DNA from 2 places in the Burkholderia contaminans genome. Region 1 is predicted to be linked to the other one. Evidence: riboswitches for the same ligand, from Rfam matches in the RefSeq annotation. Region 1 holds a riboswitch; the other holds the start of a gene.
The links. Region 1 has a riboswitch for thiamine pyrophosphate ahead of LXE91_RS06710 (FAD-dependent oxidoreductase). Riboswitches for the same ligand answer to the same signal wherever they lie in the genome.
Positions count from the first base shown of each region.

Region 1 (6,489 bases):
CAACGAACGGTGAGGGCGGTGCGCGTGCGTTCGGGGAAAGCGTGATGGCCCGATCCGTTCGCGCTCGGGCGCCATGCAGGCCCGGGCAACGGTGTGACGGCCCGTGCGCCGGCACGGCGCGCAAGCCCTTGCTTCAGAGCGTCAGGCCACCGTCGACATGAATGACCTGGCCGGTAATTTGTCGCGCGGCGTCCGACAGCAGGAACGCGATCAGCGCGGCGACGTCGTCGGGTTCGGCGATCCGGCCGAGCGGTGTCGCCTGTTCGGCCTGCGCCCACGCGGCGGCGTTGCCGGCGCTCGGCCCGTGGTCCTTGCGCGTGAAGCCGGGCGCGACCGCGTTGACGGTGATGCCGCGCGCGGCGAATTCGGCAGCGGCGGAGCGCACGAGCGATTCGAGCGCGGCCTTCGCTGCGGCGGTGGCTGCGAACGGCGCGTCGGCGCGGTAGCGGTGCGCGACGAACGAGCTGACCGCGACGATCCGCGGCGCCACCGACGCTTCGAGAAGCGGCCGCGCGCGGCCCGCGAGCGCGGAGAACGCGCCGGGCATCGCCGCGAAGGCGGACGCGAGCGCGTCCGCGGAAAGACCGGAAAAGGACTGCCGGGCGGCGAAGCCCGCGTTGGCGACCGGTGATCGAGCCCGCCGAAGCGTGCCGCGGTTGCATCGACGAGCGACGCGGCGACGCCCGCCTCACCGAGATCGCCGGTGAGCGTGACGCATGCCGCGCCGGCCGCCGTGCACGCGTGGGCGACATCGGCAAGCCGGGCGCGCGCCGCTTCGTCCGCGCCGCGCGCGTGCAGCGCCAGCGCGATGCCGGGCGCCGCAAGCCGCCGCGCGAGCGCCGCGCCGATCCCGGAACCCGCGCCGGTGATCAGCGCAATCCGTGCGATGTGCGCGGCGCGTGCGTTCAAGCCGCGACCTTGTCGCTGTCGTTCACGCGTTCGACGTTGATTGTGCCGACGTGGAACGCGGCCAGCGATTCGCGGTGCGCGATGCTGACGATCGCGGCCTTCGGCAGCCGTTCGGCGAACAGGTGGTACAGGCGCGCTTCGTTGTCGGCGTCGAGCGCGCTGGTCGCTTCGTCGAGGAACAGGAAGTCGGGCTTGTGCAGCAGTACGCGCGCGCCGGCCAGGCGCTGCTGTTCGCCCGGCGACAGCACGCGGGTCCAGTGCGCGGTCTCGTCGAGGCGGTCGACGTAATCCTCGAGGCGGCATGCGCGCAGCGCGTCGCGGCAGGCTTCGTCGCTGAACGCGTCGGCCGTCGCCGGATAGGTGAGCGCGGCCTTCAGCGTGCCGATCGGCAGGTAGCTCGTTTGCGGCACGAACATCATCCGCGCGCCGACCGGCGCATCGATCGCGCCGTCGCCGAACGGCCACAGGCCCGCGAGCGCGCGCATGAACGTGCTCTTGCCGGAACCCGACTTGCCGACCACGAGCCAGCGCGAGCCGGGCTCGATCGTGACGCTGCCGATGGTCGCGAGCGCGTTGCCGTTCGGCAGCGCGAGCTTGAGCGACGACGTCGACAGCTTCGCGTCGTCGACGTAGTGCAGGTTGATGCCGCCGTGCTCGGTCGCGGGCGACAGGCTTTCCTTCAGGTGCGACGTGCCCATCACGCGCTTGAATTCGCGCAGACGGTTGACGGTGGCGCGCCACTCGACGAGGGTCGAGTAACTGTTGATGAACCACGAGAATGAATCGCTGACGGTGCCGAACGCGGACGAGATCTGCATCAGCACGCCGAACGAGAACGCGCCCGCGAAATAGCGCGGCGCGGCGACGACGAGCGGGAAGATGATCGCGATCTGCCCGTAGAAGCTCAGCACGAACGTGAGCCGCTTCGTGTACTTCATCACGCGCCACCAGTTGTCGCGGATGCGCGCGAAGAGGTTTTGCGCGTTGCCGGTCTCGGTCTTCTCGCCGTCGTAGAACGCGATCTGCTCGGCGTTCTCGCGCACGCGGATCAGCCCGAAGCGGAAGTCGGCCTCGACGCGCTGCTGCTGGTAGTTGATCGACACGAGCGGATGGCCGACCTTCTGGATGATCAGCGAGCCGACCACTGCGTACAGCGCGGCCGCCCACACCATGTAGCCGGGGATCGCGATCGGCGTCGCGCCGAGCGAAATCGTCAGCGCGCCGGCGAGCGACCACAGGATCGTGATGAACGACACGAGCGTGACGACCGTCGACAGCAGGTCGAGCGACAGCGCGAGCGTGGTCGTCGCGAACGACTGGAGGTCGTCGGTGATCCGCTGGTCGGGGTTGTCGGCGAGGCGGTCACGCTCGATCCGGTAGAACGCGCGATCGCCGAGCCACTGGCCGAGAAAGCGGTCGGTGAGCCACTGGCGCCAGCGGAAGCCGAGCATCTGCCGCAGGTAGCGGCCGTACACGGCGAGGATGATGAACGCGAACGCGAGCGCGGAGAATTGCATCAGCAGGTTCGGGAAGTCGTGGACGTCCTTCGACTGCAGCGCGTTGTAGAACTCCGCGTTCCACTTGTTCAGCCGGACGTTGATCCAGACCACGCAGAGGTTGATCGCGATGATCGTGACCAGCAGGCCCCACGCGATTTTCCATTCGGACGATACCCAGTAGGGCTTGATGAGGCTCCATGCGGATACCGGGCGGTCGTCCTGCGGCGCGTCGGAGGCGGAGCGGACGGGATCGATCGATTGGGTCATGTGCTTCCTGATGAGTAGCCGGCGCGCGGGCCGGGCGAAGCCGGGCGCGCGCCGCGATACGGCATGCCGGGACGCGGCGCCGACTGACGACGGGCGTCCGGATGTTCGCCCGCGCGTCTTAAACGGCACTTAAGGCCGGCGGTGACGCGGCAACCGGCCGCTCGCGCGGCCGGCCTGCGGGCATTGTGCCAGAGCGGCGCGGCACGACGGCGAATTTGCCGCAAGGGGGACAGTTTGCGGCGCTTTCCGCTTTTATGGTCTAATGGCCGACGACGAAACAGGGGTGCTTCGTGGCGCGGCCGGCAGATGTTCCGGGCAGCGCGATGAGGCTGAGAAAGACCCTTCGCACCCGATCCGGGTAATACCGGCGAGGGAAGTTTCTGATCCCGCCGGGTCGCGCTGGCTGCCATCCCACATGGTCAGCGCCCTTGTCCCGCCCGGCCGGCCTTTGCTGCCGGTTTCGTCCTTTTGGGTACGCGCCTTGCGCGTTACGGAAGGAATGATGACCGCACAATCTTCAGTCTTTTGCATGGTTTCCGGCCCGATGCCGCGTGCGTTCGCATGCGGCGGCGCGTGCGCGTCGACGCTCGTCGTGCGTGCTCGTGCGGAGGGCGCGCGATGAACGCCCGGGATTCCCGACCCGATTTCGCGGTGCTCGGCGGCGGCCTCGTCGGCCGCCTGATCGCCTGGCGGCTCGCGGGCGACGGGCACCGCGTCGCGCTTTACGAGCGCGGCGGCCCGGACGGCGAGCAGTCGGCCGCGTGGATCGCGGCCGCGATGCTCGCGCCGCTCGCGGAGGCGGCGAGCGCGGAGCTGCTGATCACCGAGCTGGGCGCCGCGTCGCTCGCGCGCTGGCCGCAGTGGCTCGCGGAACTGCCCGAACCCGTCTTCTTCCAGCGTCACGGCACGCTCGTCGTCTGGCATCACGCCGATCGCGCGGAGGCACCGCTGTTCGAGCGGCGCGTGCGTGCGAACGCGCCGGCCGACCTGTTCGACCGCGGTTTCGTGACGCTCGCCGGCGCGCAGGTCGACGCGGCCGAGCCCGTGCTCGCGGGCCGCTTCGCGCGCGGCCTGCTGCTGCCGAACGAAGGCCAGCTCGACAATCGCCGGGCGCTGCGTGCGCTCGCGGCCGGCCTCGCCGAGCGCGGCGTCGAGCTGCACTGGCACGTCACGATCGACGATGCGAACCTGCCCGCCGCGCATTTCACGATCGATTGCCGCGGGCTCGGCGCGAAACCCGCGCTGCCCGCGTTGCGCGGCATCCGCGGCGAAGTCGCGCGTGTGCACGCGCCCGGCATCGGGCTCACCCGGCCCGTGCGGCTGCTGCATCCGCGCTACCCGCTGTACATCGCACCGAAGCAGGGCGATCTCTATGTGATCGGCGCGACCGAGGTCGAGGGCGAGGACATGTCGCCCGTCAGCGTGCGCTCCGCGCTCGAACTGCTGAGCGCGGCGTTCTCCGTGCATCCGGCCTTCGGCGAGGCGCGCATCCTCGAGCTCAATGCGCAGTGCCGGCCGACGCTGCCCGATCATCGCCCGGCGGTGATCTGGGACGGCGCGTCGACGCTCGCCGTCAACGGCCTGTACCGGCACGGCTTCATGATCGCGCCGGAAGTCGCGCACGCGGCGGTTGCAGTCGCCGAAGCCGCGCTCGGCGGCGCGTTCGGCGATGCCGATGCGTTCGCCGCGTGGCGCGACGCCGAGCGCTGGCCGGCGCTCCTTCATCACCGCAACGACGCGCGCCAGCCGGCCTGACGCGTGCTGCCGACCGAATTCGACGAAGCCTCATGGATATCCAGATCAATCAACAGAACCTGACGTTGCCCGACGGCGCCACGGTGGCCGACGCACTCGCCGCGTACGGCGCGCGTCCGCCGTATGCGGTCGCGCTGAACGGCGACTTCGTCGCGCGCACGCAGCACGCGGCGCGCGCACTCGCGGCGGGCGACAAGCTCGACGTCGTGCACCCGGTCGCGGGCGGCTGAGCGCCGCCGGTTCGTCCCCGCTATTTCAGGAAAACGACATGACGTCCCTCACCTCCGCCGACGCGCTGACGCTGTACGGCGAAACCGTCGCAAGCCGCGTGCTGCTCGGCACGTCGCGCTATCCGTCGCTGCAGTCGCTGTCCGATTCGATCGCCGCGTCGCGTCCCGGGATGGTGACGGTCGCGCTGCGCCGCCAAATGACGGGCGGCACGGCCGAAGCCGGCTTCTTCGACCTGCTCAAGCGTCACGCGGTGCCGCTGCTGCCGAACACGGCCGGCTGCCAGACCGTCGCCGAAGCCGTGACGACCGCACACATGGCGCGCGAAGTCTTCGGCACCGACTGGATCAAGCTCGAACTGATCGGCGACGACTACACGCTGCAGCCCGATCCGGTCGGCCTGATCGAAGCGGCCGCACAACTGATCAAGGACGGTTTCAAGGTGCTGCCGTACTGCACCGAGGATCTGGTGATCGGCCGGCGCCTGCTCGACGTCGGCTGCGAGGCGCTGATGCCGTGGGGCGCGCCGATCGGCACGGGCAAGGGTATCGTGAACCCGTACGGCCTGCGAGTGCTGCGCGAGCGGCTGCCTGACGTGCCGCTGATCGTCGACGCGGGGCTCGGCGTGCCGTCGCACGCGTGCCAGGTGATGGAGTGGGGCTTCGACGGCGTGTTGCTGAACACCGCCGTGTCGCAGGCCACGCACCCCGAGATCATGGCGCGCGCGTTTGCGCAGGGCGTCGAGGCCGGCCGCGCCGCCTATCTCGCCGGGCCGATGGATGCGCGCGAGACCGCGCATGCGAGCACGCCGGTCGTCGGGATGCCGTTCTGGCACCAGGACGGAGGCGGCGCATGAGCGCGCGTTTCGCCGATGCATTCTGGCCGCCGGCCGACGAACTGGCCGAAGCGGCCGAACGGATTCGCGCGCGGCTCGGCGACTGGCCGCGCGGTGCTGCGCCGTGGCGGCTCTGCGTCGCGGTGCCCGATGTGCCGGCCGATGGCGACGTGCTGATCGTTTCGGCAGGCGACCGCGCTGCCCGGGCGCGCGCGTCGGCTGCGTCGCGGCCCGCGGCGCCGGGCGCGGTCGCGATCGAATTCGACGAGCAGGGCGCGGTGCTTCACACGGCGGGCGCGCGCTACGCACTCGACGCCGCGCATCCGCTCGGAGACGACTGGATCGCCGCGCTCGCGGCGTTCCTCGATTGCGGCTTCGCGCCGATCGACGCGCTGGTGCTGGCGCTGGCCTGGCGCGACGGCGATGAAACGCGCGCCGCCGATACGTGGCCGGTCGACGCCGCACAGTTCCCGCGTGTTGCCGGGCTGCCGGCCGCGCCCGAACCTGCATTCGCGCCGTGCCCCGCGCAACTCGGCCTCTATCCGGTCGTGCCGGACGCCGAATGGGTCGAGCGCGTGCTCGATTGCGGCGTGCGAACCGTGCAACTGCGTGTGAAAGGCGCGACGCCGGACGTGATGCGGCGGGAAGTCGCCCGCACGGTCGCGGCCGGGCGCCGCTATCCCGATGCGCGCGTGTTCATCAACGATCACTGGCAGATTGCCGCAGAAGAGGGTGCGTACGGCGTTCATCTCGGCCAGGAAGACCTCGAAACGGCCGATCTGGCCGCGATCGCGCGCGCGGGCCTGCGGCTCGGACTTTCGAGCCACGGTTATTACGAAATGTTGCGGGCGCTGCATGAGCGCCCGAGCTACCTCGCGCTCGGCCCCGTGTATGCGACGGCGACCAAGGCCGTTGCTGCGCCGCCACAGGGCCTCGCCCGGATCGCCCGCTATGCGCGCTTCGCGGGCGCCCGGGCGCCGCTCGTCGCGATCGGCG
Region 1 covers NZ_CP090640.1:1,433,121-1,439,609, forward strand. The annotation lists partial or broken gene LXE91_RS06700 (SDR family NAD(P)-dependent oxidoreductase) at 134-909, opposite strand; gene LXE91_RS06705 (ABC transporter ATP-binding protein/permease) at 906-2,675, opposite strand; TPP riboswitch at 2,945-3,068, shown strand; gene LXE91_RS06710 (FAD-dependent oxidoreductase) at 3,294-4,430, shown strand; gene thiS (sulfur carrier protein ThiS) at 4,463-4,660, shown strand; gene LXE91_RS06720 (thiazole synthase) at 4,699-5,514, shown strand; gene thiE (thiamine phosphate synthase) at 5,511-6,489, shown strand, end outside.

Region 2 (6,489 bases), 960 kb from region 1:
AGCCGAACTCCGGCGGCAACCGCTGGCCGTCGTAGTCGAACGCGAGCAGCGTCTGCGGATGCAGCGCGGTCGGCATGTCGATGCTCTCGTAGTAATCGTCGGCGCACTTGAAGCCGACGTACTTCGCCCGCGTATCGGCGCCGGCGCGGGCGAGAAACGCACCGAACGGCGTACCGCCCCAGCGGCCGATCGCGCTCCACCCTTCCACGCAGATATGCCGCGTGATCTGTTCCGCGTGCGGCAGCGCATACAGTTCGTCGAGCGTCCACACGCGCTTGCCCGTCACGCGGCCGGACAGCACGAGCCGGTACGTCGACGCATCGACGTGCGGCACGTCGTCGATCCCGTAGTACGCGTTGAACGGGAACGGTCGCGTAATGTCGGCTTCGGTGTAGGTCGGCGCGAGCCGCTCGCCGCTGAACAGCCAGGCCTGCACGCGGTCGTTCATGCGCGACACCGTTTCGAGGAACGTGTTGACCGACGCGTCGTCCTTCAGCGTGCAGCCGGTCAGCATCGTCAAGCCGCCGAGCGTCAGCACGCGCCGGTTGAACAGCCGCCGCGACGGCATCTCGAGCTCGCGGCGCACGTCGAGTTCGAGCGACTTCCGGTCGAGCGTCCAGCGCGAACCGTCGCGCTTGTTTTCGGATTCCGACATGATGATTTCCTTCACCCGAGGTTGACGGGTCAGCGTCCGCGCAGCATCGCGAGCAGCGAGCGCGGCACCAGCAGCGCCATCGCGACGTGAACGACGACGAATGCGACGAGCAGCGACATCGCCCAGAAGTGCACGACACGCGCGTTGTCGTAGCCGCCGAACAATTCGCGCAGCAGCGGGAATTGCACGGATTTCCAGATCGTGAGCCCGGAGAGCACCAGCACGACGAGATCGACGATCGCGGTCAGGTAGGCGGCACGCTGTACCGCGTTGTAGACGCTCAGGTCGGCGTGCGACAGCCGCCCGCCCAGCGCGGCACGGACATCGCGCCAGATCGACGCCGGCGTGACGGGCAGCATCTTGCGCGCGAGGCGCCCCGTCGCAATCGACATCGTCAGATAGAACAGCCCGTTGAAGACGAGCAGCCACATCGCCGCGAAATGCCATTGCAGCGCGCCGCCGAGCCAGCCGCCGATCGTGATCCCGTGCGGGAACGTGAACGGCGGATAGATCGGCGACGCGTCGTAGATGCGCCAGCCGGACAGCACCATCAGGATCGCCGCGAGCGCGTTGAGCCAGTGGCTCGCGCGCACCCACAGCGGATGGATCGGGCGCGCGGGCGGCGTGGCGGCCGCGCGGCCGGTGGCGGGAACGGTTTGCATGATGAAGACTCCCGGTATGAGTCGACGGGACGGGACGCGATGCGGGCGGCCGTCGTGCGACGCACGCGCCGGCCGCGCCGCGTCCGCCTTTCGTCAGTTCGACGGCGCCATCTTGTCGCCCGACGGCTTGCCCATCTCGTCGTGCGACATCGCGTCCTTCTTCATCGCGTCTTTCTTCATCGCATGCTTCTTCATGCCGTCCTTCTTCATCGCGTCATGGCCCATTGCATCCTTGGCCATCGCGTCGTGACCCATCGCGTCCTTCGACATCGACGAACCCGGCTGCGACATCGCATCGTTCTGTGCATGGGCGCCCGTGGCGATCGTGGCGAAAGCGGCGACGCAAGCGGCAATCAGTACTTTTTTCATGACATCTCTCCAAAACAACATGGGTTTAAGGAGCCGAATAGACGGACGACGTCGCGGGAAATGACAGCCGCTGCGAAATTTTTTTTGAAGTTGCGCGAAAGCGCGTCATGCTGCACCGCTTCGCCGTGGCCGGCCATGCCGGGAGGCCATGCGGCGGCGACGCGCGCTGCCATTTCGACGGGCCACCGTACCGCCCGTCATGCTGCGGCCGCACCGGGACAGCCGATCCTCTGCCGGTTGAAACCGCCGCCAAGCCAGTGTATCGTGTGCCCTGCTAACGCGGGGGTCCTGCAATGCGCCCGGTCAAACAACCGGCATTGCGGGTGAGAAATACCCTTTGAACCTGATCTGGATAATGCCAGCGCAGGGAAGCGTACGGAATTCGCCGCCATCCTTCTGACGAAATCCGCCGCCTCACCAAGCCTCGTCTCCTGCTTAGCTCGAGCCCCACATACGTCAAGGGCTCCGGGCAAGCGCCGAAGCGCCTGTCCGGCGCTCACACAGGAGATTGCATGAACGCCAATCCGAAGTTTCTGTCCGCCGACGCTCATGTCGATGCCGCGGCCGTCGCCCCGCTGCCCAATTCGCGAAAGGTCTATGTAACCGGCTCGCAGCCCGACATCCGCGTGCCGATGCGTGAAATCACGCAGGCCGACACGCCGACCGGCTTCGGCGGCGAGAAGAATCCGCCGATCTACGTGTACGACACGTCGGGCCCCTACACCGATCCGGACGCGAAGATCGACATCCGCGCGGGCCTGGCCCCGCTGCGCCAAGGCTGGATCGTGGCACGCGGCGACACCGAAGTGCTCGGCGGCCTGTCGAGCCAGTACGGCCTCGAGCGCGCGGCCGACCCGGCCACCGCCGACCTGCGGTTCCCGGGCCTGCACCGCAATCCGCGCCGTGCCCGGGCCGGCAAGAACGTCACGCAGATGCACTATGCGCGCCAGGGGATCATCACGCCGGAAATGGAATACATCGCGATCCGCGAGAACCAGCGCCGCGCCGAGTACCTCGAGAGCCTGAAGGCGAGCGGCCCGAACGGCGCGAAGCTCGCCGCGATGATGGGCCGCCAGCACCCGGGCCAGGCGTTCGGCGCAGCGGCATTCGGCGCGAACGCGCCGGCCGAGATCACGCCGGAATTCGTGCGCTCGGAAGTGGCGTGCGGCCGCGCGATCATCCCCGCGAACATCAATCACCCGGAATCCGAGCCGATGATCATCGGCCGCAACTTCCTCGTGAAGATCAACGCGAACATCGGCAACTCGGCCGTCACATCGTCGATCGGCGAGGAAGTCGACAAGATGACGTGGGCGATCCGCTGGGGCGGCGACACGGTGATGGACCTGTCGACCGGCAAGCACATCCATGAAACGCGCGAGTGGATCATCCGCAACAGCCCGGTGCCGATCGGCACGGTGCCGATCTACCAGGCGCTGGAAAAGGTCAACGGCAAGGCCGAAGACCTCACGTGGGAAATCTTCCGCGACACGCTGATCGAACAGGCCGAGCAAGGCGTCGACTACTTCACGATCCACGCGGGCGTGCGCCTGCAATACGTGCCGCTCACCGCGAACCGGATGACGGGCATCGTGTCGCGCGGCGGCTCGATCATGGCGAAGTGGTGCCTCGCGCACCACAAGGAAAGCTTCCTGTACGAACACTTCGAAGAGATCTGCGAGATCATGAAGGCATACGACGTGAGCTTCTCGCTCGGCGACGGCCTGCGCCCCGGCTCGATCTACGACGCGAACGACGAAGCGCAGCTCGGCGAGCTGAAGACGCTCGGCGAGCTCACGCAGATCGCATGGAAGCACGACGTGCAGGTGATGATCGAAGGCCCCGGCCACGTGCCGATGCAGCTGATCAAGGAGAACATGGATCTCCAGCTCGACTGGTGCAAGGAAGCGCCGTTCTACACGCTCGGGCCGCTGACCACCGACATCGCACCGGGCTACGACCACATCACGTCCGGCATCGGCGCCGCGATGATCGGCTGGTTCGGCACCGCGATGCTCTGCTACGTGACGCCGAAGGAGCACCTGGGCCTGCCGAACAAGGACGACGTGAAGGAAGGCATCATCACGTACAAGCTCGCCGCGCACGCCGCCGATCTCGCGAAGGGCCACCCGGGCGCGCAGGTGCGCGACAACGCGCTGTCGAAGGCGCGCTTCGAGTTCCGCTGGGAAGACCAGTTCAACATCGGCCTCGATCCGGACAAGGCACGCGAATTCCACGACGAAACGCTGCCGAAGGATTCCGCGAAAGTCGCGCACTTCTGCTCGATGTGCGGCCCGCACTTCTGCTCGATGAAGATCACGCAGGACGTGCGCGAGTTCGCGGCGCAGCAGGGCGTGTCGGAAACCGAAGCGCTGAAGAAAGGGATGGAAGTGAAGGCGGTCGAGTTCGTCAAGACCGGCGCCGAAATCTATCATCGTCAGTAAGCGAACGCGCGGTCCGGCGAGGGCTGCCGCACCGCCTCGCCAGGCACGAAGCCCGCTTTCGAGCGGGCTTTTTTGCGCATGTCGCGTGCCTGCCGCCGCACCGGAAAACCACCCGAAACAATTCATTACGAAACCGCGCGAGCCTTAACAAGTGCTTACAGCAGCGTCGGAGGACGGCGCGTAGATTGGGTTCATGCGCGGCCGCCGGCCGGTCGCGCGTCCTCTGTTCACAACCGCAAGGACAACGATCATGAATTCGATACGGCGTATTGGGATATGCACGCTGCTCGTCGCGACCGTGGCCAGCCTCTCGGCCTGTGACTCGATGTCGAGACGCCAGCGCGACACGGCAATCGGTGCGGGCGTCGGCGGCGTCGCCGGCGCGGCAATCGGCGGCAGTGCGCTGTCGACGCTGGGCGGCGCAGCGGCGGGCGGCATCATCGGTAACCAGGTCGGCAAGTAAGCGGCGCAACGCGCCGCGACGGTCAGCCAGACGGCGTTTCCGCGATGCGGAAGCGCCGTTTTCGCATGCGGCGCCGCAACGTGACGGGCAGCCTGCCGCGGAAATGATCCGTTACCGTTTTGCACACCGTGTCATCGGCGCGCGGCCTAAGCTTAAGCATCTGCCGATTGCCGGCTCCGCCGGAGAGACATCATGAACAGGACCCTCGTCGCTGCGGCGCTCGCCTGCGTGACGCTCGCCGGCTGCTACTACCCGTACGGCTATTATCCCGGCGGTTATTACACGGCGGCTCCGGTGCAGCCGGCTCCCGTCTACGTCGATCCGGGCCCGGCCTATTACTATCCGGCACCGGCCTATGCACCTGCGTGGGGCGGCTATTGGGGACCGGCGGTTTCGCTCAACTTCGGCTTCGGCGGACGCGGCGGCTGGCGCCATCACTGATCGGGCAAGACCGCCGGCGGGCGGCCGCCCCACGCCGCCCACCGGCGACATTCCCGTTTCTTGTCATTTCATCGAAACGTGAAACGACGGCACGGTAACGCGGTGTAAGATTCTCCGCATCCCGTCCCTGCCCTTCACGATCGATGTCACCCAAGAACGCCCTGCTGCTGACCGTGCTCGCTGCCCTGTGGGGTGCGTCGTTCCTGTTCATCCGGATCGGCGTCGTCGATCTCGGCGTCGCGCCGCTGATGGCGTTGCGGGTGGGCATCGGCGCGCTGTTTCTCGGCGGCTTCGCGCTCACGCGCTTCAAACCCGCCGATCTCGGCGCCCGGCTGCGCCGTCATGCGTGGCCGCTGTTCGTCGTCGGCGCGCTGAACTCGGGCATCCCGTTCTGCCTGTTCGCATTCGCCGAACTGACGCTGTCGGCCGGCGTGACGTCGGTGATCAACGCGACGACACCGCTCTGGGGCGCGCTCGTGGCCTACCTGTGGCTGAAGGACAAGCTGTCGCTGCCGCGCGCGCTCGGCCTCGTGATCGGCTTTGCCGGCGTACTCACGCTCGTGTGGAACCAGATCGCGAATGCGCACGGCGAGGCGGGCGCCGCCGCGACCGCGCTCGCCGCCGCGGCAGCCCTCGGCGCGACGCTGCTGTACGGCATCGCGGCCAACTACACGAAGCGCAAGTTGACCGGCGTCGATCCGCTCGTCAACGCGACCGGCAGCATGATCGGCTCGACCGTCCTGCTGCTGCCGTTCGCGATCGCCACCTGGCCGGCCGCGCCGGTCAGCGCGCACGCGTGGGCCTCGGTGCTCGCCCTGGGCGTCGCCTGCACGGGCATCGCATATTTCATCTTCTTCCACCTGATCGCACACATCGGCCCCGCGCGAGCGATTACCGTGACGTTCGTGATCCCCGTGTTCGGTCTGCTGTGGGGCGCGCTGTTCCTCGGCGAACACGTGTCGGCCGTGATGATCGAAGGCTGCGCGATCGTGCTCGTCGGCACCGCGCTCGCGACCGGCGTGATCAAGCGGATTCCGGGGATCCGGCCGCGCAGCGGCGAAGCGACCTGACGATACATTCGGGTGCACGCGCCGCCGTTCGTTCCGGCCGTCATGCCTGACGACCGGGCGCCGATCGTTCATCGCCGCGCCGCGGATGGTGCCGCAGCGCGGCCGGCATTCCGCTGACGGCGACCGTCGCTCGCCATGTGCCGGCTGTCGGGATTTCCCGCCTCGCCGCGCGCCTGCCATGCTGACGGATTGTCATGTGCGGCGGCGACGCCCGACGCTACGCGGCGATCTTGCGCGGCGCGCATGCGGGCAGCGCCGGCCGCAGTCGCATTCCCGCGTGCGTCTGGAGTTTCCCTGATACGCGAGCGGCCGCATTCCCGTTACACTCCAGACACTTACCCGCAGAAGGCGGTCTCGATGCCCCACGTCCTTTCGCGTCCGCCGG
Region 2 covers NZ_CP090640.1:2,389,034-2,395,522, reverse strand. The annotation lists gene LXE91_RS11155 (molybdopterin-dependent oxidoreductase) at 1-655, opposite strand, end outside; gene LXE91_RS11150 (cytochrome b/b6 domain-containing protein) at 685-1,317, opposite strand; gene LXE91_RS11145 (pentapeptide MXKDX repeat protein) at 1,411-1,686, opposite strand; TPP riboswitch at 1,958-2,074, shown strand; gene thiC (phosphomethylpyrimidine synthase ThiC) at 2,199-4,130, shown strand; gene LXE91_RS11135 (glycine zipper 2TM domain-containing protein) at 4,381-4,593, shown strand; gene LXE91_RS11130 (hypothetical protein) at 4,786-5,034, shown strand; gene LXE91_RS11125 (DMT family transporter) at 5,178-6,104, shown strand.
Region 2: another riboswitch for thiamine pyrophosphate. It lies ahead of thiC (phosphomethylpyrimidine synthase ThiC); the one in region 1 lies ahead of LXE91_RS06710 (FAD-dependent oxidoreductase).